DNA from 2 places in the Vibrio sp. SCP2 genome. Region 2 is predicted to be linked to the other one. Evidence: predicted binding sites of a transcription regulator. Region 2 holds the regulator's gene; the other holds the start of a gene.

Region 1 (15,182 bases), on a different contig from region 2:
ATAACACCATTCTTTGTGAAGGTGGCTTCTCCGATGGTTCCTCTGCTGCTGGTGTAGAGATCCTAGTTGTTGATGGCTCAGGTACAGAGTTAATCAAAACTGAAATTAACCAAGATGGTGAAATTGAATTTGATAAGCCTGAAGGCGCTTACAAAGTGCTGTTTAATGCAGGTCCAGGACACTCCATCGAAGTCGATGGCAAAGATATTGTTGAATAGTTATTGATATTTAGGGAAATAAAAAATGAAAAAGCTATCTTTAGCTGTTGGTATGGCAGCACTCTCTTTATCCGCAGTTTCTCAAGCACACTTTCAATTGATGTATACACCCACTTCTCAGCTTGAAAAACCAGCAACTGTCGACATGAAACTTGTGTTTGGTCACCCGATGGAAAATGGTCACGTGATGGACATGGGTCAACCAGAAGAGTTCTTTGTAAGCTTCAAAGGTGAAAAGACAGATCTACTAAAAGATTTGAAGAAAATCTCTTGGGCTGGTCACGATAACAAAGCAGATGCGTACAAGGTAGACTACAAAATCCGTCGTAACGGCGATTACATCTTTGGTCTAGTACCAGCGCCTTATTATGAAGGTGGCGAAGACATTTATATCCAACAGATCACTAAACGCTACATCAACAAAGGTGCAATGCCAACAGGTTGGGAAGAGCCTCTAGGCCTTAAGACAGAAATCGTTCCTAAGAACAAGCCTTACCAGGTGTTTGCAGGCAGCACATTCACTGGTCAACTTCTATCTGAGGGTAAGCCAGCAGCTGGCGTTGAGTGTGAGATTGAATTCCTAAACACTGATATCGATACTAAAGCCAATGCGTTTGGTAAAGACACTCACCGTGCGACTCCAGCTTCTGCTATCGTTGCGATTACAGACGACAACGGTATGTTCACTTTCGGCATCCCAACAGCTGGCAAGTGGGGCTTCGCTTGTCTAGGTTCTGGTCCAGATACCGAGTTTAAAGGTAAAGAACTGTCGCAAGACGCAGTACTTTGGATTGAAGCACAAGATCTATAAGCCACTCGATATAAAAACAAAGCTGGCAGTGGTGCCAGCTTTTTTCGTTTAGTCTCAACTAAGTGTAAGTGATTACTCACCCCATTGGGCTTCAAACCAACTTTCTAAAATGACTACCGCAGATTGGCAATCAACATTGCCTTTGCTCAAGGCTTTATAGCCGCCCATCTCGAACAGATCAGCGCGTGCTTCCATGGTAGAAAGCCTTTCATCATGGAGTTCAACAGGCAGACCAAATCGTCCATGCAGGCGGTTGGCGAACTTTTTTGCTCTTGGCGTAATGGTTTCTAAATCTTTGCCATACAGATCGGTGGGTAAGCCAACAACCAGTAAATTAGGTTGCCACTCTTTAATCTGTTTCTCGATATCATCCCAGTTTGGAATGCCATCATTGGCTTTAAATGCTTTTAGTGGTGAAGCTGTGCCTGTGATCTCTTGTCCAATAGCACTACCAATGCTTTTGGTGCCGAAATCAAAGGCCATAATTGTTTTAGACATAAACAGGTATCTTATTTGTTATGCGTGGCCGATATCACTTGAGAGCTGCGAGACGTCAATACCAAGCATTTGTACCGCTTTCTGCCAGCGTTCATTGATTGGTGTATCGAACATCACGTTTGGATCCGCTTCTACGGTTAACCAAGAGTTTTCAGAGAGCTCGATTTCTAGCTGACCTGCTTCCCAACCTGAATAACCTAAAGCGACGATATAGTGGTTTGGCTCAGCCTCTGTCCCAAGTACGCCAAGAATATCTTTAGAGGTGGTGACAGAGATGTTATCCGTCATCTTGATGCTTGATTCATATTCATCTTTAGGCTGATGAAGAATGAAACCGCGATCTTCAGAGACAGGGCCGCCGTTAAGCACTGGCTTGTCTAAACTCTCGGTCACAAGTTTCGGGTGAGAGGGCTCTACATCGACTCGTTCCAACATTTTACCTATGGTGATATCGATTGGAGCATTAATCATTAAACCCATCGCGCCATCTTCATTGTGCTCGCACACATAGATAACACTGCGCTGGAAGTAGGGGTCTTTCATCCCCGGCATTGCCACTAAAAAATGGTTGGTTAAATTCATAAAGACTCCCACTTACAAAAGAAGGGCAACCAATAGCGTTGCCCAAATATGATTAGGCCTTTAAGCGGCGCTCAATGGCATCCATTAGCTTGCCTGTAATTGACACATCGAATGCAGCCTCGATTTCACGAATACATGTTGGGCTTGTTACATTGATTTCTGTCAGCTTGTCACCAATAACGTCGAGACCAACAAAGATCAGTCCTTTTTCTTTAAGTGTAGGCGCTACAGCCTCAGCGATCTTTTTATCTGTCTCACTAAGTGGTCGAGCTTCACCTGTGCCACCTGCCGCTAAGTTACCGCGAGTTTCACCTTTGGCTGGAATTCGCGCTAAGCAGTAAGGCATTGGTTCGCCGTCAACGACAAGAATACGCTTGTCGCCGTTGCTGATATCAGGAACGAAAGTCTGTGCCATTGCGTAGTTTTGACCATGATTGGTCAAGGTTTCAATGATCACCGAAACGTTAGGATCGTTCTCTTTAACGCGGAAGATCGAAGCGCCACCCATGCCATCAAGAGGTTTTAGGATCACATCACCGTGCTCTTCACGGAAAGCTTTAATCTTATCTGCTTTACGCGTCACAATCGTGGTCGGAGTGAGCTCAGGGAACCAAGCCGTGAATAGCTTTTCATTACAGTCACGTAGGCTTTGCGGTTTGTTGACGATCAATGTGCCTTGCTCTTCAGCGCGCTCTAGAATGTATGTCGCGTAGATGTACTCAGTATCAAACGGAGGATCTTTACGCATCAAAACGGCATCTAACTCAGACAGTTCAATAGTTTGCTCCGACTTGAACTCATACCAACCGTTTGGATCTTCTTTAAGTTCAACAACTTTGGTATCTGCAATAGCTACACCTTGATCTAGATGTAGGTCGTGCATTTCCATGTAGTGAATTTCGTAGCCGCGGCGCTGCGCTTCAAGCATCATGGCAAAGCTAGAGTCTTTTTTGATGTTAATGGACGAGATTGGGTCCATTACGATACCTAATTTGATCATGTATTTTCTCCGTTTAACCAAGATCGCCGAAACGAACTTGCAAGGCTGTAATTGCAGTGAGAGCCGCTGTTTCTGTACGTAATACGCGTGGGCCAAGCAGCGTCTCTTCAAATTTGTATTCTTCAGTCATGCCGATTTCTTCTACGGATAGCCCGCCTTCAGGGCCAATCAACAGACGCACTTTTTCAACTGGTGCGGGTAGGGTATTGATTGAGTATTTTGCGCGAGGATGAAGATTGAGTTTCAAGCCGTCATACTTTTCAGCACACCACTCTTCAAGCGGCATAATTGGGCGAATTTCAGGTACGGTGTTACGTCCGCATTGCTCGCAAGCACTAATAGCAATTTTTTGCCATTGAGCGAGCTTTTTTTCAAAACGCTTTTGATCAAGCTTAACGCCACAACGTTCTGATATGAGGGGAGTAATGGTGTTTACACCCAGCTCAACCGATTTTTGAATGGTGAACTCCATTTTGTCACCACGTGAAATGACTTGACCAAGGTGTAGGTCGAGCGGTGATTCAGAGCTACGTTCGATACGCTCCGTGACGTCGACTTCTACTGATTTCTTCGACACATTCGCAATGGTTGCTGGAAACTCAGCCCCACTACCATCAAACAGTAAAATATCTTGTCCTTCCTTCATGCGCAGCACGCGACCGATATGGCCAGCAGCGTCATCACTGAGCATCAAAGAGCCTAACTGAGAAATGGCTTCTGGGTGGTAAATTCGTGGGATTCGCATGGTGTCTCGATTTCCAGCAAGAGATTTGAAGTTCTCTCTAACATGGATGCTTTAGGTTTAAAAAACAAGGGTTAGAAAGAGTTTCCAATAAATTACCAGAAACTCTTTTGAGCTAATTTATAACGCTGGCAAGCTTGATACACAAATGGGTTGTGATTACCTTGAACCTTGAAGATACGTTGTTCACGCTCGCATTCCCAAAGGTCGACGGGGAATTGCTTGTTCCATGCGTTCATTAACTGTGTTTGCTGCTTAGAGAGGCGAAAGCCATACTCTTGGCTCATGTACAGATAAGTACGGGCAATGGAACCTTTAGCGCGATCCGGTGGCATCACCTTACGCTGCTTAAAGTTGACCTGCATCTCACAGCGACCATAGCTTACGCCATCGACACCATTCCACTGACTGAAGTTATAGTTAGAACGGTCTCCGTTAACTTCACCAATCGCAGGAGTCAGGTTGTGTAAATCAGCTTCCATCATACGGAAGGCTTTATCATTCTTAGTGCAGTTCTTACGTCCACCATTTTGCCAGCATTGACGTTGGTGACCAAACTGCCAAGCCGGAACAACATGTTCCCATTCAATGCGTGACGCTCGTTTTTGCTGTTTACGAACCTGATAACCACATGACTCTAAGTCAGGAACTCCTTTGCGACCTTGCCATGAAATATTGCAGCCGCAATAAAAACTGGTTGGATGGTCAGCGTATATCTTTACTGCTTCTTTTTTGGCCTTAGAGAAAGATGAAGGGGGCGCTGAATGTACAACAGCAGTGCACAACAAGCCGATAGCAGATAACCACAGAGATTTGTTCATGATTAAGTGTTAGAAAAGTAGTAATAACTGCAGTTTAACACGCAAATCTAGCTATAAATTAATGACGCTCTACTTAATTATGACAGTTGCTTGCCGGTAAAGTTGAGTGGTTGCTGGCACTGCTGGCAGCGATAACTTGCTTGATTACGTAATACTTTATTATGGCGACGAATGGATAACGGATAAGTGCTACAGCCACAGTCGTACTCAAAGGTTTTCCCTTGCACTGATGTTGTTTCGAAGCTGTGGGTGGTGCGGGCTGGCACGTTAAATACTGATTCCATGACCCCTTGCCACTCTTTACCATGTGGTCGAACGCGGCCATAGACTTGGTAGGTAATCAGATGAGCAACTTCATGAGGAATAACTTCCGCTAAAAATGCCTGCTGATTCTCTGTGAACAAAACTGGGTTGAGGCGAATCTCATTCAGTTGCAAGTAGGCTTTACCCGCCGCTTTGCCGCGTAGATTGAAGCTCAATTGCGGGAGAGGAAATGAGCGCTTAAATGTATGTGAGGCGATCTGGATGCAGTCAGCCATGACCTTTTTTGCTCGGTATTCAAGTTCCAAGTCCAACGCACACTCCAAATAAAACGCCTCTATAATTAGAGGCGAATCATATACTGGTTCAGCGTAGAGCGCGACTTATGGGTGATGCTTTTTCTTGATCGTTTCGTGATAAGCGTGCCAAGTACCATAACCAAGAATTGGCATGGTAAACAGCATTCCGATTCCATAGGTCGCAAAGCCGACGAGAATACCGCCACAAATGAGTGCTGCCCAGACAATCATGGCTGGTATATTCGATTTCACTGCATTAAAGCTTGAGAAAACTGCAGTCATCATATCAACGCGACGTTCCATCATTAATGGAATGGAAAACGCTGAGATACTGAATACGACACATGCTAGAACGAAACCGACCAGTGAACCTATGACTAAGAAAGGCATAAATTCTGTTAGCGGCGCACCTTGGACGGATGGATATAGAGCGTGTAGAAGTGCTGCTATTCTCATCCAGAAGATCATACATACCGCTAGCAACACGGCAAATGCCCATTGGGAAGTGGAGTTACGGCCAATTGCTTTCATTGAGTGAAGTAGGCTCGCGTGGTGGCCTTTTTCTCTTTCCCAGCTCGCATCATAAAGACCAAGTGCCAAGAAAGGACCAATAAGCATATAGACAACGAGACTTGGCATCACGACTAAGTGAGTGCCCTGCCATTGGACAAGTAAAACAATACCTATCGCGGCGGCCATAAAGCACAAACCGTAAAAGGCGCTGATAAGTGGCATACGGACAAAGTCATGCAGACCGAGCGACAACCAGTGGAACGGGGCAGAAATACTGACCTGATTACACGGAATCGTGCGGGCGTATTCTGAGTCTTTGACTTCTTTGTTCTTGTCATCGAAGTCGTGTGGATTCACCGTACGAGGCATACATCCTCCTTGATCGATTCTCTACCTACACTGTGCTCTTGAGCGACAGTGAACGAAACTCGATGCCCGGCTTGGCGACCTCTAATAATGTAAGCGGCGCATCAGTTAAACAGTTTACGAAGCAAAGTCGTTATGCGATTTGTTCGTTAACATATTTTTAACTATTGACCGCATGGCAAAAAAATACAAATTTCTTGATGTTTTTTTGCGCATAAAAAAAGAACGTCTGGTAATCCAGACGTTCTTAATATTTTTATAGTGTAATCAAAGATTACTTCAGACCAGCGAACTCGCGCAGTAGAGCGGCTTTATCTGTCGCTTCCCATGGGAACTCTTCGCGACCGAAGTGGCCGTATGCCGCAGTTTTCTTGTAGATAGGCTGAAGCAGGTTCAGCATCTCTTGCAGGCCGTATGGGCGAAGGTCGAAGTTTTGACGAACTGCTTCAACAATAACGTCTTGCGATACTTTTTCAGTACCGAAGGTTTCAACCATGATAGACGTTGGATCTGCAACACCGATCGCGTAAGAAAGTTGGATTTCACAACGATCCGCTAGACCAGCAGCAACGATGTTTTTCGCAACGTAGCGTGCTGCGTATGCTGCAGAACGGTCAACTTTTGATGGATCTTTACCAGAGAAAGCACCACCACCGTGACGAGCCGCACCGCCGTAGGTATCAACGATGATCTTACGACCAGTTAGACCACAGTCACCCATAGGACCACCGATTACAAAACGACCGGTTGGGTTGATGAAGAAGTTTGTCTCTTTGTTGATCCACTCAGAAGGCAGTACAGGTTTGATGATCTCTTCCATAACTGCTTCACGTAGGTCAGGAGTCGAGATTGAATCACAGTGCTGGGTAGAAAGAACAACTGCATCAATACCAACGATCTTACCTTGGTCGTACTGGAAAGTTACCTGAGATTTAGCGTCAGGGCGTAACCATGGCAGTGTACCGTTTTTACGTACTTCAGCTTGCTTCTGAACAAGAAGGTGAGAGTAAGTAATCGGAGCTGGCATTAGGATGTCAGTTTCGTTGGTTGCGTAACCGAACATGATACCTTGGTCACCAGCGCCTTGCTCTTTAGGGTCAGCTTTATCAACGCCTTGGTTGATGTCTGGTGATTGCTTACCGATTGTGTTTAGAACCGCACAAGAGTCAGCATCGAAACCCATGTCAGAGTGAACGTAACCAATTTCACGAACCGTCTGGCGAGTTAGCTCTTCAATATCAACCCATGCTGAAGTTGTGATTTCACCACCAACCATCACCATGCCGGTTTTTACGTAAGTTTCACAAGCAACACGTGCTTTTGGGTCTTGCTCTAGAATCGCATCAAGGACTGCATCAGAAATTTGGTCTGCAATTTTATCTGGATGACCTTCTGAAACAGACTCAGAAGTAAACAGGTGCTTAGCCATGTGAGCTCCACTTTAAATTTTTAGAGAGCGCTCCGTTATCAAAAGGGGAGCACTAATAAATAATACTGATATCTGTAGGTGTATCTACATCTAGACGTCTATTTTAGTTTTGAATGCTCGGATTACAAGCTCTTTTTTGTTATTTACTAAAACCAAACGTTTGCGTTAATCGGTCGAAATATTAGTAACTTTTATCGATTTGTTGCGAAAGCGAGGAAATTTGTGAGCTTTTGTCTTGGAAAACGATTGCAGTGCTGGTGGTGCTTTGAGAGAATTATCGCTCATTTTATATTTGATTCGCTTAATGCATTCAGGAGCTGACATGTCTTCTCGTCAACATCTCGCTAACGCAATTCGTGCTCTAAGCATGGATGGAGTTCAACAAGCTAACTCTGGTCACCCAGGTGCACCTATGGGTATGGCTGATATCGCTGAAGTTCTTTGGCGTTCTCACCTAAACCACAACCCTTCAAACCCTGAGTGGGCTGACCGCGACCGTTTCGTTCTTTCAAACGGCCACGGCTCTATGCTGATTTACTCTTTGCTACACCTTTCTGGTTATGAGCTATCAATTGACGATTTGAAAAACTTCCGTCAGCTACACTCTAAGACTCCAGGTCACCCAGAGTATGGTTATGCACCAGGTGTTGAAACTACAACGGGTCCTCTAGGTCAAGGTATCACTAACGCTGTTGGTATGGCGCTAGCTGAGAAGACACTTGCAGCACAGTTCAACAAAGAAGGCCACGACATCGTTGACCACTTCACTTATGCATTCATGGGTGACGGCTGTCTGATGGAAGGTATCTCGCACGAAGCATGTTCTCTAGCAGGTACGCTAGGTCTTGGTAAGCTTATCGCGTTCTGGGATGACAACGGCATTTCTATCGACGGTGAAGTAGAAGGTTGGTTCTCTGACGACACACCTAAGCGTTTTGAAGCGTACGGCTGGCACGTAATCCCTGCAGTAGATGGTCACGATCCAGAAGCGATCAATGCCGCTATTGTTGCAGCGAAAGCTGACCCACGCCCAACTCTAATCTGTACTAAGACTATCATCGGTTTTGGTTCTCCAAACAAATCAGGTTCACACGACTGTCACGGTGCTCCACTAGGTGCTGAAGAAATCGCAGCAACTCGCAAAGAACTTGGTTGGGAACATGGTCCATTTGAAATCCCAGCAGACATCTATGCAGAGTGGGATGCGAAAGAAGCAGGCGCAGCTAAGGAAGCAGCGTGGAACGCTAAGTTTGATACATACGCAGCAGCTTACCCAGCTGAAGCGGCTGAGCTCAAACGTCGCCTAAACGGTGAACTACCTGCCGAGTGGGAAGAGAAAGCCAATGCAATTATTGCTGATCTTCAAGCTAACCCTGCCAACATTGCATCACGTAAAGCGTCGCAAAACGCACTAGAAGCGTTCGGTGCTATGCTCCCTGAATTCTTAGGTGGCTCTGCTGACCTTGCACCTTCTAACCTAACTATGTGGTCTGGTTCTAAGTCGGTTTCTGCTGAAGATGCAGCGGGTAACTACATCCACTACGGTGTACGTGAATTCGGTATGACAGCGATCATGAACGGTATTGCACTACACGGTGGTTTCGTACCATACGGTGCAACTTTCCTAATGTTCATGGAATACGCGCGTAACGCGATGCGTATGGCTGCGCTGATGAAAGTTCAGAACATCCAAGTTTACACGCACGACTCTATTGGTCTTGGCGAAGATGGCCCAACTCACCAACCAGTTGAGCAAATGGCATCGCTACGTCTAACGCCAAACATGAGCACATGGCGTCCATGTGACCAAGTGGAATCTGCAGTAGCTTGGAAACTGGCTATCGAGCGTAAAGACGGTCCAACGTCTCTAATCTTCTCTCGTCAAAACCTTGCACAGCAAGAGCGTAACGAAGAGCAAGTTGCAAACATCGCTCGCGGTGGTTACATCCTGAAAGATTGTGCAGGCAAGCCAGAGCTAATCCTTATCGCTACAGGTTCTGAAGTTGAGCTAGCAGTAGAAGCAGCAGCGCAACTAACGGCTGAAGGTAAGAAGGTACGTGTAGTATCTATGCCTGCTACTGACGCATTCGACAAGCAAGACGCTGAGTACCGTGAATCTGTACTTCCATCTGACGTTACAGCTCGTATCGCTGTAGAAGCTGGCATCGCTGACTTCTGGTACAAGTACGTTGGCTTCGACGGTCGTATCATCGGTATGACAACATTTGGTGAATCTGCACCAGCAGGTGAGCTATTCAAGATGTTCGGTTTCACTACAGAAAACGTAGTAAACACAGCAAAAGAGCTACTAGCATAAGATTTGCTGAAGTCATGAAGTAGAAAACCGAGCCTAGTGGCTCGGTTTTTTTATGCGTTCAATCTGAGGTCAAGTAGCGACTACTCAAACTCGTTACCCCAGTTATCCTTCTCTTTGTGGCCGCAGACTTTACACGTGACATATCTGTCCATGTCATAGTAGTGACCGCCATTAATAAAGGCATGAGCCATCAGTTTGACTCTACCTAACAAAGAAGTGTCCGTGTCGTAGCTGCTGGTCTTTCTTACAAGCACTTCACTATGGGGTGTTTCTTGTTCGCACTGTTTACAAAAGTGAGTGGCTGGGTACCCAGACATAGTCATTTCCTTTGGTTGATGAAACTAGATAAGAAACAGCCATAAGGAAAACAATCTCACACAGCGACTATCTATATTGCTGGCTTATTAATCAAGTTCTACAGTTTCAATTGTTCGGCACACATCACTAACTTAATGCGCTTTGGCCTACTATCGGGTAGTATTTGTGACACGAAAATGATGTAGGGCGATGGAGTTATGCTGAAAGTTGCGATCAACGGGTTTGGACGTATTGGCCGTAATGTTTTGCGAGCGGTATATGAAAGTGGCAAAAACCAACAAATAAAGGTAGTGGCGGTGAATGAACTGGCGCAACCGGATGCGATGGCCCATCTACTTCAATATGATACTAGTCATGGTCGTTTTGGTAGAAAAGTGACCAACGATCAAGAGCACATCTATATCCACCATGATACTCCTCATCAAGGCACTGGTGAGTTTGATTCCATCCGTATCCTTCATCTTAATGATATTGAGCTACTGCCTTGGCGTGATCTCGAAGTGGATTTAGTTCTCGACTGCACAGGTGTATTTGGCACCCAAGCGGATGGTCAAGAGCATATCAAAGCAGGAGCCAAGAAAGTCCTGTTCTCGCATCCTGGTGCCAGCGACCTTGATAACACCATCATCTATGGTGTTAACCACGAAACGCTCAAAGCGGAACACAATGTGGTTTCTAATGGCTCTTGTACCACCAACTGTATTGTGCCGATCATTAAAGCACTTGATGACGCGTTTGAAATCGAATCCGGCACTATCACTACCATTCACTCTTCAATGAACGACCAGCAAGTCATAGACGCTTACCATTCGGACCTAAGACGTACCCGAGCAGCGAGCCAGTCGATCATTCCTGTGGACACCAAGTTGCATAAAGGTATTGAAAGAATCTTCCCGAAATTTTCCAACAAGTTTGAAGCGATTTCTGTAAGAGTTCCGACGGTAAACGTCACAGCAATGGATTTAAGTGTCACAATTAATACAAATGTGAAAGTTAATGACGTAAATCAAACCATTGTTAACGCATCTCAGTGTACATTACAGGGCATTGTTGACTATACTGAAGCGCCGCTCGTTTCGATCGACTTTAATCATGATCCCCATAGCGCGATTGTCGATGGTACACAGACACGAGTGAGTAATGGGCACTTAGTAAAAATGCTCGTTTGGTGCGATAACGAATGGGGCTTTGCGAACCGTATGTTGGATACAGCGCTCGCAATGCAGAGTGCGAAATAACCACTCTTTTAATGGAGAATATTTATTTTAACCCTTGAAATAAATATTGAGCATCTCCACTATACCAACAGCGTTTGAAGAATTAATAGGTCTGGCAGGGTTGCCGGGCTACTGAAAACTTTACTTATTGAAAATTTGAGAGGACACATCATGTCTGTAATCAAGATGACTGACCTGGATCTAGCAGGTAAACGTGTATTTATCCGTGCGGACCTAAACGTACCAGTAAAAGAAGGCAAAGTGACTTCTGATGCACGTATTCTAGCATCTCTACCAACAATCAAGCACTGTCTAGAAGCAGGCGCGAAAGTTATGGTTACTTCTCACCTAGGTCGTCCGACTGAAGGTGAATACGCAGAAGAGTTCTCTCTACAACCCGTTGTTAACTACCTAAACGACGCACTAGATTGCGAAGTTAAGCTAGCAAAAGACTACCTAGAAGGCCTAGAGCTAAACACTGGTGAGCTAGTTGTTCTTGAGAACGTTCGCTTCAATAAAGGCGAAAAGAAGAATGAAGAAGAGCTATCTAAGAAATACGCTGCCCTATGTGACATCTTTGTAATGGATGCATTCGGTACTGCTCACCGTGCACAAGCATCTACTCACGGTGTTGGCATGAATGCACCTGTAGCGTGTGCTGGTCCTCTACTTGCTGCTGAACTGGAAGCACTAGGTAAAGCAATGGACAACCCAGAGCGTCCACTTGTTGCTATCGTTGGTGGTTCTAAAGTTTCTACTAAGCTAACAGTTCTAGAATCTCTATCTAAAGTTGCTGACCAACTTGTTGTTGGTGGTGGTATCGCAAACACGTTCATCGCAGCTGATGGCCACAACGTAGGTAAGTCTCTATACGAAGCAGACCTAGTTGAAACAGCTCAAAAGCTAATGAAAGAGTGTTCTATCCCAGTAGCGACTGACGTTGCATGTGCGAAAGCATTCGATGAAAACGCAGAAGCTGAAATCAAGCACGTTTCAGAAGTAGCTGACGACGACATGATCTTCGACCTAGGTCCAGAGTCAACAGCGGCTCTAGCTGAAATCATCGGCAACGCAAAAACTATCCTTTGGAACGGTCCTGTAGGCGTATTTGAATTCAAGAACTTCGAAGCAGGTACTAAAGGTATCTCTGAAGCAATCGCTCAGTCTGCAGGTTTCTCTGTAGCAGGTGGTGGTGACACGCTAGCGGCTATCGACAAGTTCGGTATTAAAGCTGACGTTTCTTACATCTCTACGGGTGGCGGTGCATTCCTTGAATTCGTTGAAGGTAAAGTACTACCAGCAGTTGCGATGCTTGAAGAGCGCGCTAAGTAATTAAGTGAAAGCGGGGGAGTTAATCTCCCGCTTTCTTGTTTGCTGCACATCACACTTTTTTGCTAGAATAGCGCGAGTTGTGAGCAAACGTTTGCAAGAATTTAAACTTAACAAGTTTTATTTTTAAAACGACAGATAAATAGGATTAAATCCATGTCTAAGATCTTCGATTTCGTAAAACCAGGTGTTATCTCTGGCGACGACGTACAGAAAGTTTTTGAAGTTGCTAAGGAAAACAACTTCGCTCTACCTGCAGTAAACGTAGTAGGTACTGACTCTGTAAACGCAGTACTAGAAGCAGCTGCTAAAGTTAAAGCTCCAGTTGTTGTTCAGTTCTCTAACGGCGGTGCAGCTTTCTTCGCTGGTAAAGGCGTTAAACTTGAAGGTCAAGGTGCTCAAATCCTTGGTGCTGTAGCGGGTGCTAAATACGTTCACGCTGTAGCTGAAGCTTACGGTGTGCCAGTAATCCTACACACTGACCACGCTGCTAAGAAACTTCTTCCTTGGATCGACGGTCTACTAGACGCAGGTGAAGAGTTCTTCGCTCAAACTGGTAAGCCTCTATTCTCTTCTCACATGCTAGACCTTTCTGAAGAGTCTCTAGAAGAGAACATCGAAACATGTGCTAAGTACCTAGAGCGCATGGCTAAAATGAACATGACAATCGAGATCGAACTTGGTTGTACTGGTGGTGAAGAAGACGGCGTAGATAACTCTCACATGGACGCATCTGAGCTATACACTTCTCCAGAAGACGTTGCATACGCTTACGAGAAACTAAACGCTGTTTCACACCGTTTCACTATCGCAGCTTCTTTCGGTAACGTACACGGTGTATACAAGCCAGGTAACGTTGTACTAACTCCAACTATCCTACGTGACTCTCAAGCATACTGTGCAGAGAAGTTCGGTATTGCACCTAACGCTCTAAACTTCGTATTCCACGGTGGTTCTGGTTCTACTGAAGCAGAGATCCAAGAATCTATCGGCTACGGTGTTATCAAAATGAACATCGATACTGATACACAGTGGGCAACTTGGGATGGTATCCGTCAGTACGAAGCGGACAACCGTGATTACCTACAAGGCCAAATCGGTAACCCAACTGGCGAAGATGCGCCAAACAAGAAGTACTACGATCCACGCGTATGGCTACGTGCTGGTCAAGCTTCTATGGTTGCTCGTCTTGAGAAAGCATTCGCTGACCTGAACGCAGTAGACGTACTATAATTCGTCCTTACTAAGTTAAATGAAAAACCGCTCACCTTGAGCGGTTTTTTTATGTCTGTCATTCAGCTCAGCTATTCGCTAGTGAAATGAAAGTGATGGCGAAATCGAGATTTGTTGCGTAACCTGTAATGTGCCGATATCAGAGAATTCTGATAAGTTTTTGTTTTTGCTCTCTTTGCAAAAACATAACTTTGAGATTAGTCAAAAATGAGATATCGTGCCAAAAAGCTGACATTGCTTCAGTGAATGTATAGGGATGTTGTTTCTGATTGGTAATTAAAAGCAGTTTGGTTCATAGAATCATTTTATTGAGAGGATAGAAATTATGGCGGGTGAATCAGCAGGGATTGAAACTCCTTTGGTTGATGGTTTAAGTCATGCCGAGCAGTGGTTGACTAACAATTCCGATCTTTTAGTACAGTATGGCGTGAATATTATTTCCGCAGTTCTGATCCTATTTATCGGTAACATTATCGTGAAAGCGGTAGCTAACAGTGTCGCTAAGGTACTGAACAAGAAAAAAATGGATAAGGCCGTCGTCGAATTTATCCATGGTCTAGTTCGTTACCTTCTATTTGTTATTGTGCTGATCGCAGCACTGGGCCGCTTAGGTGTGCAAACCGCGTCTGTGGTTGCTGTTATCGGTGCGGCTGGCTTAGCAGTAGGTTTAGCTCTACAGGGCTCACTTTCTAACTTTGCTGCTGGTGTGCTTATTGTTGCTTTCCGTCCATTTAAGTCAGGTGACTACGTGGAAATTGGCGGTGTGGCAGGCTCGGTAGATTCAATCCAGATTTTCCAAACCGTGTTAACTACGCCAGACAACAAAATGGTCGTAGTGCCGAATGGTAGTGTAATTGGTAGCCCAATCACTAACTACTCACGTCATGAAACACGCCGAATTGATCTGATGATTGGTGTTTCGTACAGCGCAGATCTACAGAAGACCAAAGAGCTACTGACAAAGATTTGTGAATCAGATGAGCGCATTCTTAAAGAGCCTGGTGTACAGGTTGGCGTGCATACACTAGCTGACTCTTCAGTTAACTTTGTCGTGCGTCCTTGGGTTAAAACTGCCGACTACTGGAATGTCTACTTCGATTTGATGCAAGCGATCAAAGAAGGCTTAGATAAAGAAGGTATCGAGATTCCATTCCCACAAATGGATGTTCATATGAACAAAGTGGACGCATAATCTCTAAGCGTAGATTGAACAAAGCGAGGCAAACTG
Region 2 (15,182 bases):
CGGCATACTTAACGGGTGCGACTACAGCGCTTGGAACCCTCAAAGTGATGCTTACTTACCTGTGAACTACAAGGCGACTCGCCAAAGTATGGTTAGGGGTAAAAAAGCGTGTAAGCGAGAGTTACAGCAAAGGGTGGGACTAGAAACTCAAGAGGTCGCAGTCTATGGCATGGTTTGTCGCCTGACACACCAAAAAGGTGTGCACTATCTATTGCCGATCTTAAGTGATTTTCTTAAGTATCAGGTTCAGGTGGTGATTGTCGGCACAGGTGACCCTGTTCTAGCGTCTCAGCTAAAAGAGATTGCAGCGCTGCATAGCGACAAGTTTGTTTTTGTTGAGGCGTATGACAATGAGTTAGCGCATTTGGTTGAAGCCGGATCGGACTTCTTTGTTATGCCATCTGAGTTTGAGCCTTGTGGTTTGAATCAAATCTACAGCATGGCTTACGGAACGCTACCTATCGTTCGCGGTGTTGGTGGTTTGCGCGACAGTGTCAATGACTATGATGCTGAGCCTGAAAATGCAACGGGATTTGTATTTGATGAACCAAAACCAAGTGCTTTGCTTAATGTGTTGCAGCGTTCTTTACTGCTACACGCGCAGCAACCTAACGAAGTCAAACGCGTTCAACTGTATGCAATGGAGCAGAATTTCTGTTGGAACAAATCGGCGGATCAATACCTATCCTTGTATGACAGTGCGTTGAGCAAAAATTAATATGAAACTGGGCGTCCTTAGGGCGCCTTTTTTGATGGTTACTTACACTTTTAATAAAAGAATAATTAAGAATTGAGGTAAATTGACGTAAATCCCCCTATGTTTATGGTACTCTCCGTAACCAATTTTATTGCTGAGTAAACCCTTTTCGATATGAGTGATACCTTGCTATTCCACAAAACCTTTACCCATCCTACAAGTGATGAATGGGTAGTCTTTGTGCATGGAGCAGGGGGAAGTTCCTCAATTTGGTTTAAGCAAATCAAAGCGTATAAACAGCACTTTAATCTATTGCTTATCGATCTTCGTGGTCACGGTAAGTCGAATCAATTGATCAAAGAGTTGATGGCAAACCGCTATACGTTTCAGGCGGTGACAATGGACATTCTTAAGGTGCTCGACCACTTAAAGATACGTTCGGCCCACTTTGTTGGTATGTCTCTCGGCACGATAATTGTTCGAAACCTAGCGGAACTTGCAACAGATAGAGTCAAGTCTATGGTGCTAGGTGGCGCTGTAACGCGATTTAACGTCCGTTCGCAGATATTGGTTAGGCTAGGTGGCATGTGCAAACACGTCATCCCTTACATGTGGTTATACAGCCTTTTTGCTTATATTGTGATGCCGCAGCGTACTCAGAGGGAATCAAGGCACTTATTTATCCGCGAAGCCAAGAAGCTTTGCCAGAAAGAGTTTAAGCGTTGGTTTATTCTCACTTCGGAAGTTAATCCACTGATGAAGTATTTTAAGGATAGAGAACTGCCTATCCCAACGCTCTATTTGATGGGGGAGAAAGACTATATGTTTATTCAGCCTGTCAAAGAGATGGTTGCTGCACATCGCAAGAGCAAGTTACTTGAGATTGCCGATTGCGGCCATGTATGTAACGTTGAGCGCCCAGAAGAGTTCAATCACCATTCGATTTCATTTATTCAGCAGCAAATTGAAGCGCCTAAAATCGGTTAAGGTGCTGCTTGTCCGCATTGCCAACATGCGCCAAATTGAGGCTCGTTCATTTCCCCACATTGGTTGCAACGCCAATTACTGCCAACATCCGCATTGTTAAACTGCTCGATAACCGTATTGGCGTGCTTGGCTTGATCTGGGTCGAGTAGCCAGACATAAGGTTCGCTGCTCTCGCCAAAAGGTATTTCACCTTGGAGCCCAAACACGCCTTCACCACGAACTTCACACTCAATCTGTTGAGACTTAAGAAGCTCACAAACAATGTGAGCTTCAGTAGGTGTCGATGCAGAATATATCCTCATTAAGCATTTCCATTTGATGTTGAAGGGGAGCTCTTAATTTTCGCCATGACCCATTTAGCAATCACCGGGAATAAGCCGAGAAGTGCAAAAGAGGCTAAAACGGTTGGAGAGACGATACCCGACAAGCTGTCAATTTGAGCCAGTTGTGTCCCGGCATTTAAGTAAACGGCTGTTCCAGGCAACATACCGAGTTGACTCACCAAATAGAATCGAGCCGTCGCGATAGGTGTTAAACCCATTAACAAGTTGATGAGGAAGAATGGGAACACTGGAATTAATCTCAGTGAGAACAGATAAAATGCGCCATCTTTTTCAACGCCTTGGTTGATGGCATTGAGCTTTTCACCAAATTTGCTTTGTACCCAATCACGCAACAAGTATCGGCTGCTCAAAAATGCGAGTGTTGCACCTATGGTGCTAGCGAAAGAAACTAGCAGTAAGCTCGTCCAGAAACCGAAAAGGGCAGCACCCAAAAGAGTCACGACCGCAGCGCCAGGAATAGAGAAAGCGGTGATGGCAACATAGGCGATAAAATAGCTAGCAGCTGCAATAGTAAAGTTGTCAGCGATAAATGCTGCAAGCTCTGCTTGTTGGGCTTTAGCGTTTTCTAGCGTGAGATACTGGCCAAAATTAACGCCAAGCAAAACAATCAAAGCGACGAAAACAATTCCTAGGATGATCTTTTTATTCATGTTGAGCAGCTCCATTTAATTTCATGGATATCAAATATTAGTGTTACTAGACAAGACAGGGAAAGCAAGCGACAAATTTCAAACTGCAGATAAAAAGCAATAAAAAAAGTCAGCACTAAGGCTGACTTCTTCTACATATATTGTATTGGATTAGCTGACTTGCGTTAACAGCTCCTGACGTCGGCTTTGTGGGATTACCGACCAGTGTGTGCCTTTAATTGCGCCTTCTAAAGCCCAGAGAAGTTCGATGTTGACATCGGCAGAGTGTGTGGACTGTATAGCCTTAAAAGCGTGTACGGCACCCACTTCTTCTAGGTTTTCAACCGTGTCTATACCTGCTTTCTTGAGCATACGCTCAGTCGCTAACCTTAAGTTCGGCAGATCCTTCAAACGGTTCGGCTTCGCTTGCGATTGGGTTTGCTTCTCTTGGTTTGCTGCTTTTAAAGCGACAGTCGCAATCTTTAACGTTTTACCTGCGTCTGCTGCCCAGTCATCACAAAGCGCAAAATACTTCGTCACTACGGGAAAGCCGCGTTTTTTGTATACGTAAGGTTCTAGCCCTTGAGATTTAAACTGTTTAGCGAGAGCCGCGTCCGCGCGTACGTGAAGCTTATCGTTGACGACAAGTGCGAACATAGTGTCATCAGCAAAAATGCCAAAGCCACCAAACATTGAGCGAGACTTGATATGTCCTAGCTGCTCAAATAAACGCATTGAGTCTTTTAGTATTGGTTTATCCATGCTGTGTTTTCTCGGTGTATAAGTATACGCCACCAATGCAGGTCCGAGAGATTAGCAAAATTATGCAGAGACATTGTCAGTAAGGTGTCATACGAGTGCAAGTAAAAGCGGTATGACAGTTTGCATATTCGCCATCGGCAACCCCGCTACCAGACAATAAATTGTTTAAGGCCGGAGGCTTTGCGTCCCATCCTTTCGGAATGGTTTGCCCTGTTCGTGGCATTAATCGAACACTTTAAGAATAAATAAATTCTGCGCAGAACATCACGTTTGTATAGGATAAATGTGACATTGGTTCAATAAATAGAGGAGAGATATACGCTTAGCCAATAGTACGGCTACTAGCTAAGCGTCTGACTTAAGGTTATTTATTTAGATTACGAACGGTATTACGCTCAACAATCTCTGGGTGCATCTCAAACACGCGTTTTTCGTGCTCTTTGTCTTTAATTCGCTCAAGAAGAATTTCAAAGGCATTCTTACCAACACGACGTTTGGGTTGGTGAACCGTTGTAAGTGGCGGAGAGAAGTACTCGGCCAGTTCAATATTATCGTAGCCGATTACTGAGATATCTTGAGGTATTTGAATGCCTTTCTGTTGTAGACGGCTCATTAAACCAAGTGCCATGGTGTCATTAAAACAGAACACGGCTGTTGGCTTTTTATCCATTGCAACAATTTTATCTGCCGCCAATACCGCTGTATCACATTCGAAGTTACCTTCAAGAATCCAATCTTCATTTACCGGTAGTTCCGCTTCGGCCATGGCACGCTTAAAGCCACTAATACGCTCAACACATGCTGCTTTTTCGAAGTGACCACTTAAACAAGCGATGTCAGTGTGACCACGTTCAATTAGGTATTTGGTTGCTAAGTAGCCGCCTTCTTCTGAGTTATCGATGATCTTATCTGCTTGAGAACTTTCTGGGCCCCAATCCATAACTACTTTTGGAATATCTTTGTGGCGATCAAGCATTTCGCTCAGCTCTTCGGTCAGGTCTGAACACATCACTAAGATGCCATCTACGCGCTTTTCAGCCAGCATGCGAATGTAGTCGCGTTGTTTTTCATAGATGCCGCCTGTATTACACAGAATCAAGGTGTAACCTTGGCGGTAACAGTAGCTTTCTACGCCGTCGATAACTTCTGAGAAAAATAGGTTCGTCGATTGCGTCACTAACATACCGATTGTACGAGTAGTGTTGCACTTAAGACTACGAGCAACTGCACTCGGTGCATAATTAAGCTCGGTTACCGCTTCCATCACTTTTTCTTGTGTCGCTTCGGCAACAAAGCGTGTTTTGTTAATCACGTGAGACACAGTGGTTGTTGAAACACCAGCAAGGCGAGCAACGTCTTTAATAGTGGCCATAAATTTTGTCCTGTCGATGACTGCCACGAGAATATATTCAGTTTAGAATAAGTTGGCAGAAAGTATCAGAAACACAAAAACCGCTCTTATTTAGCGGTTTGTATTTGAATAGTTCATTTTTATCGTTTGCGGTCACGATTTTAGACCGCAATCCGACTTAGGGCAAACACATTTCTTCGAACTGACCTGTGTCAGTTCACATTGTCAGACTCTATTCACCAATTAAGTATGTGCAATCTAACTCTAAGAATGCCACTGTGAGAGAAGCGATCGCCGAGTAAAAACCGAACTCATCGAGTGTTTGACACTTAGCTGAAAACTTAGGGGTCCAACTTAGAAGGTGCTGACGAATGAAGCCCTCTTGCTCGATCAGTGCTTCTTCAATATGACGCTCTTGCTCAAGCTCATTAGAGCGAATGATGAGGTTGCCGAGAAAATCCAGCTCAATGGCAATATGGTCAGCAGGTTCATTTAAGCCTTCATCGACAGCAACACCATGCTCTAGCATTAACGCTTCCATCTCTTTCGCTGGTTTGTCGTTAAGCAGGCCAGTCTCTCCAATGTACATTGAAGCGTAAGGTAGTGCAGAGTCGCGGTCAGACTTCAAAAATAGATCACAAAAATCAGCAGCAAGCTCTAGTTGTGCATCTTCGCGATCGATTAAGCGATTAAGTGCATCAATGACACGATCAATCGACGGTTTAAGAGCGGCATTCTCGCCAAGGCCAGTAAGGAAAGAGCGGATTTGAGCTGAATGGTACTGCTCAAGGTTCTCTTCAGTTAACTCTTTGGCGTAAAGGCTTGAAAGCCACCAATAGATTTCCGCACGTTTCTCGTTGAATGCTTTGATTTCTTGCATTAGGTATCACTCCCAAAATAACTACCTATTAGTGTAACTAATAAAAATGAATAGCGGTAATGGCTTACGTGACAATAAAAGATGAATTATGAGCATTTATTAACAAAGGCGGCGGTTTTGTCTTGAATCAATAAAAAATCATCTTTCTCGTTTTTAAAGTGATAAATACTAGAAATGTTACTATTTATGAATAGAATAAATGATAGAACTATTCCCAATGCAAATTAAGTGGTGCAGATGAGTTATCACGTACTAGTAGTAGAAGACGACGTAGTGACTCGCAGTAAGCTCGTTGGCTACTTTCAGAATGAAGGTTACCAAGTCAGCGAAGCAGAAAGCGGCGAGCAGATGCGAGACATGCTACAAAGCAACGCGATTGATTTGGTGATGTTGGATATTAATCTACCCGGTGAAGATGGATTAATGCTAACTCGCGAACTTCGCAGTCAATCAGACATTGGAATTATCCTGGTAACAGGACGCACGGACTGCATCGACAAAATCGTTGGTCTCGAAATGGGTGCCGATGACTATGTCACTAAACCTTTTGAATTACGCGAGCTATTGGTTCGAGTCAAGAATTTACTGTGGCGAATTTCCGCTGCACGTAACTCGTCGGGCTCTGACAGCGCAGCGAAGCAAGATGATAATGTTGTTCGCTTTGGTGAGTGGACGTTTGACGTTCAGCGCCGTGCACTGAGTCGTAACGGTGAGCCGGTTAAGCTGACTAAAGCAGAATATGAACTGCTTGTGGCTTTATCCTCTTATCCAAATCAGGTTCTCAGCCGCGAACGTATCTTAAACATGATCAGCCACCGTGTTGATGCGCCAAACGATCGCACCATCGATGTCTTGATTCGTCGCATGCGAGCAAAAATGGAATTCGATCCAAAGAATCCACAAATCTTTGTTACCGTTCATGGCGAAGGCTATATGTTTGCCGGTGACTAAGGTCAATAGACCCTAACACCAAGCTAACAGACATAAAAATACCGAGGCTTGCCTCGGTATTTTTCTATCTAGATTTCTTATTCTGATTGGTATCAAAAATCAAACTTTACTTTCAGCGGCTTGCAGCGCTTGCTCTTCATAATCTGACGCCCAATTCCTAAGCGTTTGCCAAATTTGACCTAAGGTTTCGTGCCAATAACGCTCGGTTTGCTCCAAGTACACCGCTTTAGGCGTGTATTTAGCCCATGCTTGCGTAACTTTATCATGCGCAAGGTAATTGGTCGGTGCAGGGTACGGCTTTAATCCTGCAGAGTAGAATTCATTCAGAGCACGCTCCATATGACTTGCTGAAGTCACCACAACCAGCTTTTTGGTATTAACGAATGCTGCCGCTTGTCTCGCTTCTTCCCAAGTATCTTTGGCGGTTTCTAACAGAATAATGTCAGATTTCGAGACGCCAAGGGCGAGAGCCACTTTCGCCATCATACGGGCATTGCTCACTTCAGAGCCGCCCGCATAGCCAGATAAAATCAATTTAGACCCAGGGTAAATACGCATGATGCGAATACCTTCGGCAAGGCGCATCAAACCGGTTCGGCTTAATTCAGAAGTGGGTGGGATCTTATCGTCTACGACATGACCACTGCCGAGCACCATAACGTAATCGATCGATTGGTCGACCGGAAAAAAGGCCGAGTATTGGCGTTCAAGCGGCATCAACAAACGAGAAGAAACGGGTTGAAAAGCGATGAGGAAGATACCGATGAAAGAGAATAGAACAACAAAGCAGCCTGTCTTCTGTTTACGGGTAAACATGATCAACATTAAGCCGAATAGACCGATTATTAGCATCGCGGGAAGCGGCATAAGTAGAGAAGACACAACTTTTTTCAGCTCAAACATACTAAATAGTCCGAAAAAACATCAATTGATTATAATTTAAGAGAAAGCCTCTTTATTCCTGCTTTTCTTATGACAGAATAGCAGCACGATTAGACATGATAACCTAAGCTGCTGTGACTGAAGACCGCAATTTCGACGATATTGCCCACAAATTTGCAAAAAATATTTACGGTTCTGACAAAGGAGAGATTCGCCAAGTCATTGTTTGGGAAGATCTTCAACAGATACTTAATACTGTTGATGGGGCAAATCAGCAACTCAATGTGCTAGATGCGGGTGGCGGTTTGGCACAAATGTCGCAAAAGCTAGCTAAGCTCGGACATCATGTCGCGTTATGTGATCTATCTTCTGAAATGTTGCTATTGGCAGAGCAGGATATTGCAAAAAATGGCCTGCTTGAGCAGTATCGCTTCATTCATTCGCCAGTCCAATCGCTTGACCAGCACCTAGAATCCCAAGTGGATGTGGTCCTGTTTCATGCGGTGATGGAGTGGTTAGCGGATCCTAAACCTGCGCTAGAGAAAGTACTAGAACAAGTAAAGCCGGGTGGTATGGCTTCTATTATGTTCTATAACCACCATGGTTTGGTCTACAAGAATGTCGTGTGCGGTAACATTCCTCATGTATTAGACGGAATGCCGCATCGCAAAAGATTTAAATTACAGCCGCAAAAAGGCTTAAAACCTGAAGAGGTCTACCAGTGGATTGAAGACGCTGGTTTTTCAATTTGTGGCAAATCTGGTATCCGCTGCTTTAGTGACTACATAGGCAATATGGAGTACATGGGCGACTACCAGTATGAAGATGTGTTGGCACTAGAAAGACAACTGTGCAGAGAAGAGCCATACCTCTCGTTAGGTCGATACATACATGTATGGGCACAAAAGAAAGATAAGCAGGACTAACAATGAGTGAGATGACTCTAAATGCTGAGCAGCCGATCGATGAATTGGTCGGTTGGGTTAAGCAGCATGATTTCTCATTGAACCTGACAACAGAGCGACTGGCATTTCTAATCGCTATTGCTGTGCTCAGTAATGAAAGGTTCGATGAAGAATTGGGTGAAGGTGAATTGCATGATGCGTTTACCATTGTTACCCGATTATTTGAAGAAACGGGTGACGCGTCGGCGTTTCGCGCTAACAACGCGATTAACGAAATGGTCAAACAACGACTGATTAGCCGTTTTACCAGTGAAGTGACCGATGGCGCCAGTATCTATCGCCTGTCACCGCTTGCGATAGGGATTACCGATTACTACGTCCGACATCGCGAGTTCTCTAAACTTAAGCTCTCGATCCAGCTTTCAATGGTTGCTGACGAAATGTCGAAGGCAATTGAGTCTGCGCGTCAGGGCGGAACGCCAGGTCATTGGCGTAAGAACGTCTATGGTGTGCTTAAGTACTCAGTGGGAGAGATCTTTGATCAGATCGATCTGAACCAGCGTGTGATGGATGAGCAGCAGCAGTCGGTTAAGATTCAGATTGCTGAACTGTTAAACAAAGACTGGCGCGACGCTATCAACAACTGTGAAGCGTTGCTTTCTGAGACATCCAATACCCTCAAAGAGCTACAAGATACGCTTCAAGCCGCTGGCGACGAGCTACAGACGCAGATTCTTGATATTCAAGAACTGGTTTATGGTGATGATGAGCTGGAGTTTATTGCAGAAACTCTGTTTGGTCTGCAAATGAAGCTTGATCGCATCACCAGTTGGGGTCAGCAAGCGATCGATCTTTGGATCGGTTATGACCGCCACGTTCACAAATTTATTCGAACCGCGATTGATATGGATAAGAACCGAGCATTCAGTTCTCGTTTACGTCAATCCGTCAAAGAGTATTTCGATATGCCTTGGTACCTGACTTACGCAGATGCCGAGCGCTTAACCGATCTTCGTGATGAGGCCTTGGTACTGAGAGATGATGAAGTTACCGGCCAAGTACCACTAGAAGTGGAATACGAAGAGTTCCAACAGGTCAATGATGAATTGTCAGATCGTATTGCAGGCATGCTTAAAGTTCATAAAGAGCAAGGTGCACCTATCGATCTGGGCTTAGTGCTACGTGACTACCTAGCACAGCATCCGCAAACTCATCATTTTGATTTAGCTCGAATTGTTATCGACCAAGCGGTACGTTTAGGCTACTCAGAGTCTGACTACCAAGCCATTCAACCGGACTGGCAAGCGATCAACGAATTTGGTGCAAAGGTACAAGCAAATGTCATCGACCGATATTAATGAATACATGTCAGATAATCTGGCAAAAGCAATTTCAAACCCTCTGTTCCCAGCGCTAGACAGTATGCTGCGAGCAGGGCGTCATATCTCAAGCGAAGATCTTGATAACCACGCATTGTTGTCAGACTTCGAAGTGGAGTTGTCCTCTTTCTATCAACGCTACAACACGGAACTCGTGAAAGCGCCTGAAGGCTTTTTCTACTTGCGACCGCGTTCTACGTCTCTGATTGGTCGTAGTGTGCTTTCAGAGCTTGATATGTTGGTAGGTAAGGTATTGTGTTTCCTTTACCTAAGCCCAGAGCGTTTGGCACATGAAGGTATCTTTACTAACCAAGAGCTGTATGAAGAGCTATTGGCCCTTGCCGATGAAGAAAAGCTCATGAAGCTAGTGACCAATCGTGCAACTGGCTCTGATTTAGACAAAGAGAAGCTTTTTGAAAAAGTGCGCACCTCGCTGCGCCGTTTGCGCCGCCTAGGTATGATCATCAACATTGGTGAAACGGGTAAATTTAGCATCAGTGAGTCGGTTTTCCGCTTTGGTGCTGATGTACGAGTTGGTGACGATATGCGTGAAGCGCAGCTGCGCCTAATCCGTGATGGTGAAGCGGTTGTGCATACTAAAGAGCCAAGCCAAGGTAGCTTACTAGAACAAACTGACAGCGACGATAGCGCTGAACAAGAAATGATGGAAGAGGGTGAAGCATGATTGAAAGAGGTAAATATCAATCGCTAACCATGGTCAACTGGAACGGCTTTTTTGCGCGTACTTTCGATATCGATGGGCTAGTCACCACGCTTTCAGGTGGTAACGGTGCAGGTAAGTCGACAACCATGGCAGCTTTCATTACTGCTCTGATTCCCGATCAAACCTTACTTCACTTCCGTAACACAACAGAAGCGGGCAGTAGCCAATCTTCTCGCGATAAAGGTCTGTACGGTAAGTTACAAGCCGGCGCTTGTTATGCTGCACTCGATGTTGTGAATTCACGTAATCAACGTTTGTTGTTTGCAGTTAAGCTGCAGCAGGTCGCTGGTCGAGACAAAAAAGTCGACATCAAGCCGTTTGTGATTCAAGGCTTACCAAGCCATATCAAACCGACTGATGTGTTGATCGAAAGTGTTTCAGATACTCAAGCTCGTGTTCGCCAGATCAACGAAGTGAAAGAGTCGATCGGCCAAATTGAAGGCGTACAATTCAAAGCTTTCTCTTCGATTGTCGATTACCACTCTCAAATGTTTGAGTTCGGCGTTATTCCGAAGAAATTACGCAATTCTAGCGACCGCTCTAAGTTCTATCGTCTGATCGAAGCATCGCTGTACGGTGGTATCTCAAGTGCGATTACTCGTTCACTTCGCGATTACCTCTTGCCACAAAATGGCGGTGTTAAAAAAGCGTTCCAAGATATGGAATCGGCGCTGCGCGAAAACCGCATGACACTTGAGGCGATTAAAACCACTCAGGCTGATCGCGACTTGTTTAAGCATTTAATCACCGAATCGACTAACTATGTGGCGGCGGATTACATGCGCCATGCTAATGATCGTCGCAACAAACTCGAGCAGACCTTGTCACTGCGCTCTGAGCTGTTTAGCTCGCGTGAGACTTTGCTAGAACAAAATAACCTGCTTAACCGTGTGCAAGAAGAGCTAGAGCTACTGGTTGAATCTGAGTCGTCGCTAGAGCAAGACTATCAGGCGGCTTCAGACCACTTACAGCTAGTGCAAAACGCACTGCGTCAGCAAGAGAAAATTGAACGCTACCAAGAAGATCTTGAAGAGCTTCAAGAACGTCTTGAAGAACAGATGATGGTAGTAGAAGAAGCGCAAGAACGTGTGCTTATGGTTGAGGAACAAGCGACGGTTTCTGAGGAAGAAGTCGATAGCTTGAAAACTCAACTTGCCGATTACCAACAGGCATTGGATGTGCAGCAGACTCGTGCGCTGCAATACCAACAAGCGGTGCAGGCACTAGAAAAAGCCAAGCTGCTTTTACAAAACGAAGATCTAACACCAGAATCAGCTCAGGCGTTGGTTGCGCAGTTAAAAGATAACGAAGCGCAAAGCACCAATGAACTGCTGGCCACTAAGCACAAGCTTGATATGTCATCTGCTGCGGCAGAGCAGTTTGAAACAGCATTAAAACTGGTTAAGAGCATTGTTGGCAATGTGGAACGTAACCAAGCGTCTCAGTCAGCGAAAGCGGCCATCGCTCAAGGTCGAGAAGCCCAGCAGCTAGTACAAAATGAACAGCAGTGGCGCGCGCAGCATCGCGATGTTGAGCGTCGCTTGCATAAGCAGCGTCAGACTCAAGAACTGGTTGGCGAATATCAAAAGCAGCACCATGTTGATTTGATTGATGAACTGACCTTTGAGCAAGAGCGTGAACGTCATGCGATGCAAATTGAATCACTAGAGATGTCTCAAGAAGAGGTTCGTGAGCAGCGCAGTGAACAGCGCCGCCTAGAGCAAGACGCTTCTGCAGAAATCAAAAAGCTAGAGGCCATAGCGCCAACTTGGATTGCAGCGCACGATGCACTTGAGTCTCTGCGCGAGCAAAGTGGTGCTGACCTCTACGATAGCCAGTCTGTTATGAGTCATATGCAGGTTGTGCTAGAAGAAGAGAAGAAGCAGTCTGTTGCTAAAGATAAGTTGGCAGAGCGCCGCACTCAGCTTGAAGGTGAGATTGAGCGTTTAGCTTCTCCTGGTGGCTCTAACGACCCACGTTTGAAAGGGCTAGCCGATACGCTTGGTGGCATATTACTGTCTGAAATTTATGACGATATCACCATTGGTGACGCGCCATATTTCAGTGCTATGTACGGCCCTGCACGTCATGCGATCGTTGTATCCGATCTATCTGGCATTGAAGAGAAGCTGGTGGAATTGGATGACTGTCCTGAAGACCTTTACATCATTGAAGGTGATGTAGATGCGTTTGATGACAGTTCGTTCGATGCAGAAGAGCTTGAAGGTGCAGTATGTGTGCGTATGAACGACCGCCAAATGCGTTACTCTCGTTTACCAGAGATTCCTTTGTTTGGTCGCGCTGCGCGTGAACAGCGTTTAGAGCTACTGCGCAACGAACGTGAAGAAGTGGTTGAAGAGCACGCTAAAGCGGCATTCGACTCGCAAAAACTTCAGCGTATGTACCAAGCGTTCAACAGCTTTGTTGCGAAACATATTCAGGTGGCATTTGAAGCTGACCCTGAACAAGCTCTGGCGACCATTCGTGACAAGCGTAATCAGCTTGTACGCGTACTGGCTGATCTTGATGCAAAAGAGCAACAGCAGCGCAGCCAACTACTCGGCAGCAAACAAGCCTTAGCGTCTCTGGATAAAATTGCACCGAACATGGCGCTGATTGAAGATGATGCACTATCGGCTCAATTTGAAGAGTTGGAACAGAATCTTGCCAAGTTAACGGAAGCCAAGTCTTTTGTTACCAATCACGGCAAAACCATTGCTGAGCTAGAGAAGATCGTTTCAGCACTGGATGCTGACCCAGAGCAATTTGATGCGCTAGAAGCTGAATATCAAGCGGCTGACCAAAAACTTCAGCAGTTGAAGAAACAGATCTTTGCCCTGTCTGATCTTGTCGAGCGTCGTCACTATTTTGCTTACTCTGACTCGGTTGATTTGCTCAACCAAAGCAGTGAGCTAAGCGAACAGCTAAAAGCGAAGTTAGTTGAAGCAGAACGCGCGCGTACTCGCTCTCGTGATGAGCTTAAGCAAGCACAAGGTCAAATGAACCAATACAACCAAGTATTGGCATCACTGAAAAGCTCACATCAAGCCAAACTAGAAACGGTTCAGGAGTTCAAACAAGAGCTTCAAGAATACGGTGTGACCGCTGATGAAGGTGCGGCAGAGCGCGCTATGCGTCGTCGCGATGAGCTTCAGGAACGGCTGCATACGTCTCGTTCACGTAAGAGTGAATATGAGCGTACAATTACGTCTACAGAACTTGAGATGAAGTCGCTCGCTAAACGTTTGAAGAAGGTACAGAAAGAGTACGTTGAACTGCGTACTTTCGTAGTGGCTGCGAAAGCGGGTTGGTGCTCGGTGCTGCGTTTGGCGCGTGAGAATGATGTTGAACGTCGTCTGCATAAACGCGAATTGGCTTACATGTCTGATAACGAATTACGTTCGATGTCAGATAAGTCACTCGGTGCGCTTCGTCTGGCTGTGGCCGATAACGAAGACCTACGTGATGCGCTTCGCCTTTCTGAAGATAATGCACGACCAGAGCGCAAAGTTCTGTTCTATATTGCCGTTTACCAACATCTACGTGAGCGTATTCGTCAGGATATTATCCGTACCGATGACCCGGTTGAAGCGATTGAAGAGATGGAAGTTGAGCTGGCTCGACTCACCGAAGAGCTGACGCAACGTGAAAACCGCTTGGCAATCAGCTCAGAGTCTGTCGCTAGCATTATTAAGAAGACGATTCAGCGTGAGCAAAACCGTATTCGTATGCTCAACCAAGGTCTGTCAAACATCTCGTTTGGTCAGGTGAAAGGTGTACGTCTAAACGTGAAGATTCGTGAAAGTCACGAAGTGCTTCTCAATGGCTTGTCAGCGCAACAAGAGCAGCATAAAGACTTGTTCGAATCGCCTCGCTACACCTTCTCAGAAGCAATGGCTAAGTTGTTCCAGCGTGTTAACCCACATATTGATATGGGTCAGCGTTCTCCACAAGTGTTGGGCGAAGAGCTTCTTGACTACCGTAACTACCTAGAGCTGAGCGTGGAAGTTAACCGTGGTTCAGATGGCTGGCTACAAGCCGAATCCGGCGCGCTATCTACGGGGGAAGCGATCGGTACAGGTCAATCGATTCTTCTTATGGTGGTACAAAGCTGGGAAGAAGAGTCGCGTCGTCTACGTAGTAAAGACATTGCTCCTTGTCGTCTGTTGTTCCTTGATGAGGCCGCTCGTCTGGATGCTAAGTCGATATCGACCTTGTTTGAACTGTGTGATCGTCTAGACATGCAGCTTCTGATTGCCGCACCAGAGAATATCAGCCCTGAAAAAGGCACCACCTACAAGCTAGTACGTAAAGTGTTTAAAGATCACGAGCATGTACACGTGGTAGGCTTGAGAGGCTTTGGTCAGGAGAAAAAGGCCACTAGCGAAGTTCAACAACTGGTTGAAGAGCTATAAACACAAGCCAAATGGACAATGCCCGCTAACATAGCGGGCATTTTTATTGAGTGGTAGTTGCTTGGTTTCGAAACTGTTTAGGTGAGTAACCGCTCCACCTGCGAAACGCATGGCGGAAGTTGGCACTGTCAGAAAAACCTATCCGCTCGGAAATTTCTTCAATGTTTAAGCCTGTTGAAACAAGGTAGTGTTTGGCCAGATGAAAACGAACGTGGTCGAGGAGCTGTTGGTAGCTTGTTTGTTCAGCTTTTAGGTGTCGCCTCAGTGTTCGAGATG

Evidence for each region. Region 2 encodes PurR, which represses purine synthesis genes. Its sites were predicted from a motif close to TNANGNAAACGTTTNCNTNA; they were not measured.
Region 1: the regulator PurR is predicted to act here: its motif matches at 7,689-7,708, upstream of metK (methionine adenosyltransferase).

Annotation. Positions count from the first base shown of each region.
Region 1 is NZ_JCAFVV010000005.1:40,855-56,036, forward strand. Features, by position in the region: gene AC5O63_RS15050 (hypothetical protein) at 1-218, shown strand, start outside; gene AC5O63_RS15055 (DUF4198 domain-containing protein) at 244-1,029, shown strand; gene ruvX (Holliday junction resolvase RuvX) at 1,102-1,527, opposite strand; gene AC5O63_RS15065 (YqgE/AlgH family protein) at 1,546-2,109, opposite strand; gene gshB (glutathione synthase) at 2,162-3,109, opposite strand; gene rsmE (16S rRNA (uracil(1498)-N(3))-methyltransferase) at 3,123-3,854, opposite strand; gene AC5O63_RS15080 (endonuclease) at 3,947-4,672, opposite strand; gene AC5O63_RS15085 (SprT family zinc-dependent metalloprotease) at 4,750-5,247, opposite strand; gene AC5O63_RS15090 (DUF2189 domain-containing protein) at 5,317-6,114, opposite strand; gene metK (methionine adenosyltransferase) at 6,386-7,540, opposite strand; gene tkt (transketolase) at 7,863-9,857, shown strand; gene AC5O63_RS15105 (hypothetical protein) at 9,938-10,174, opposite strand; gene epd (erythrose-4-phosphate dehydrogenase) at 10,373-11,413, shown strand; gene AC5O63_RS15115 (phosphoglycerate kinase) at 11,564-12,724, shown strand; gene fbaA (class II fructose-bisphosphate aldolase) at 12,878-13,954, shown strand; gene mscS (small-conductance mechanosensitive channel MscS) at 14,280-15,146, shown strand.
Region 2 is NZ_JCAFVV010000003.1:398,949-414,130, reverse strand. Features, by position in the region: gene glgA (glycogen synthase GlgA) at 1-718, shown strand, start outside; gene AC5O63_RS13015 (alpha/beta fold hydrolase) at 872-1,684, shown strand; gene AC5O63_RS13010 (putative signal transducing protein) at 1,681-1,986, opposite strand; gene AC5O63_RS13005 (TVP38/TMEM64 family protein) at 1,986-2,678, opposite strand; gene AC5O63_RS13000 (TfoX/Sxy family DNA transformation protein) at 2,829-3,419, opposite strand; cyclic di-GMP riboswitch class I at 3,553-3,639, opposite strand; gene purR (HTH-type transcriptional repressor PurR) at 3,784-4,791, opposite strand; gene torD (molecular chaperone TorD) at 5,003-5,650, opposite strand; gene torR (two-component system response regulator TorR) at 5,888-6,601, shown strand; gene elyC (envelope biogenesis factor ElyC) at 6,701-7,504, opposite strand; gene cmoM (tRNA uridine 5-oxyacetic acid(34) methyltransferase CmoM) at 7,618-8,409, shown strand; gene mukF (chromosome partition protein MukF) at 8,412-9,746, shown strand; gene mukE (chromosome partition protein MukE) at 9,727-10,452, shown strand; gene mukB (chromosome partition protein MukB) at 10,449-14,906, shown strand; gene AC5O63_RS12955 (AraC family transcriptional regulator) at 14,950-15,182, opposite strand, start outside.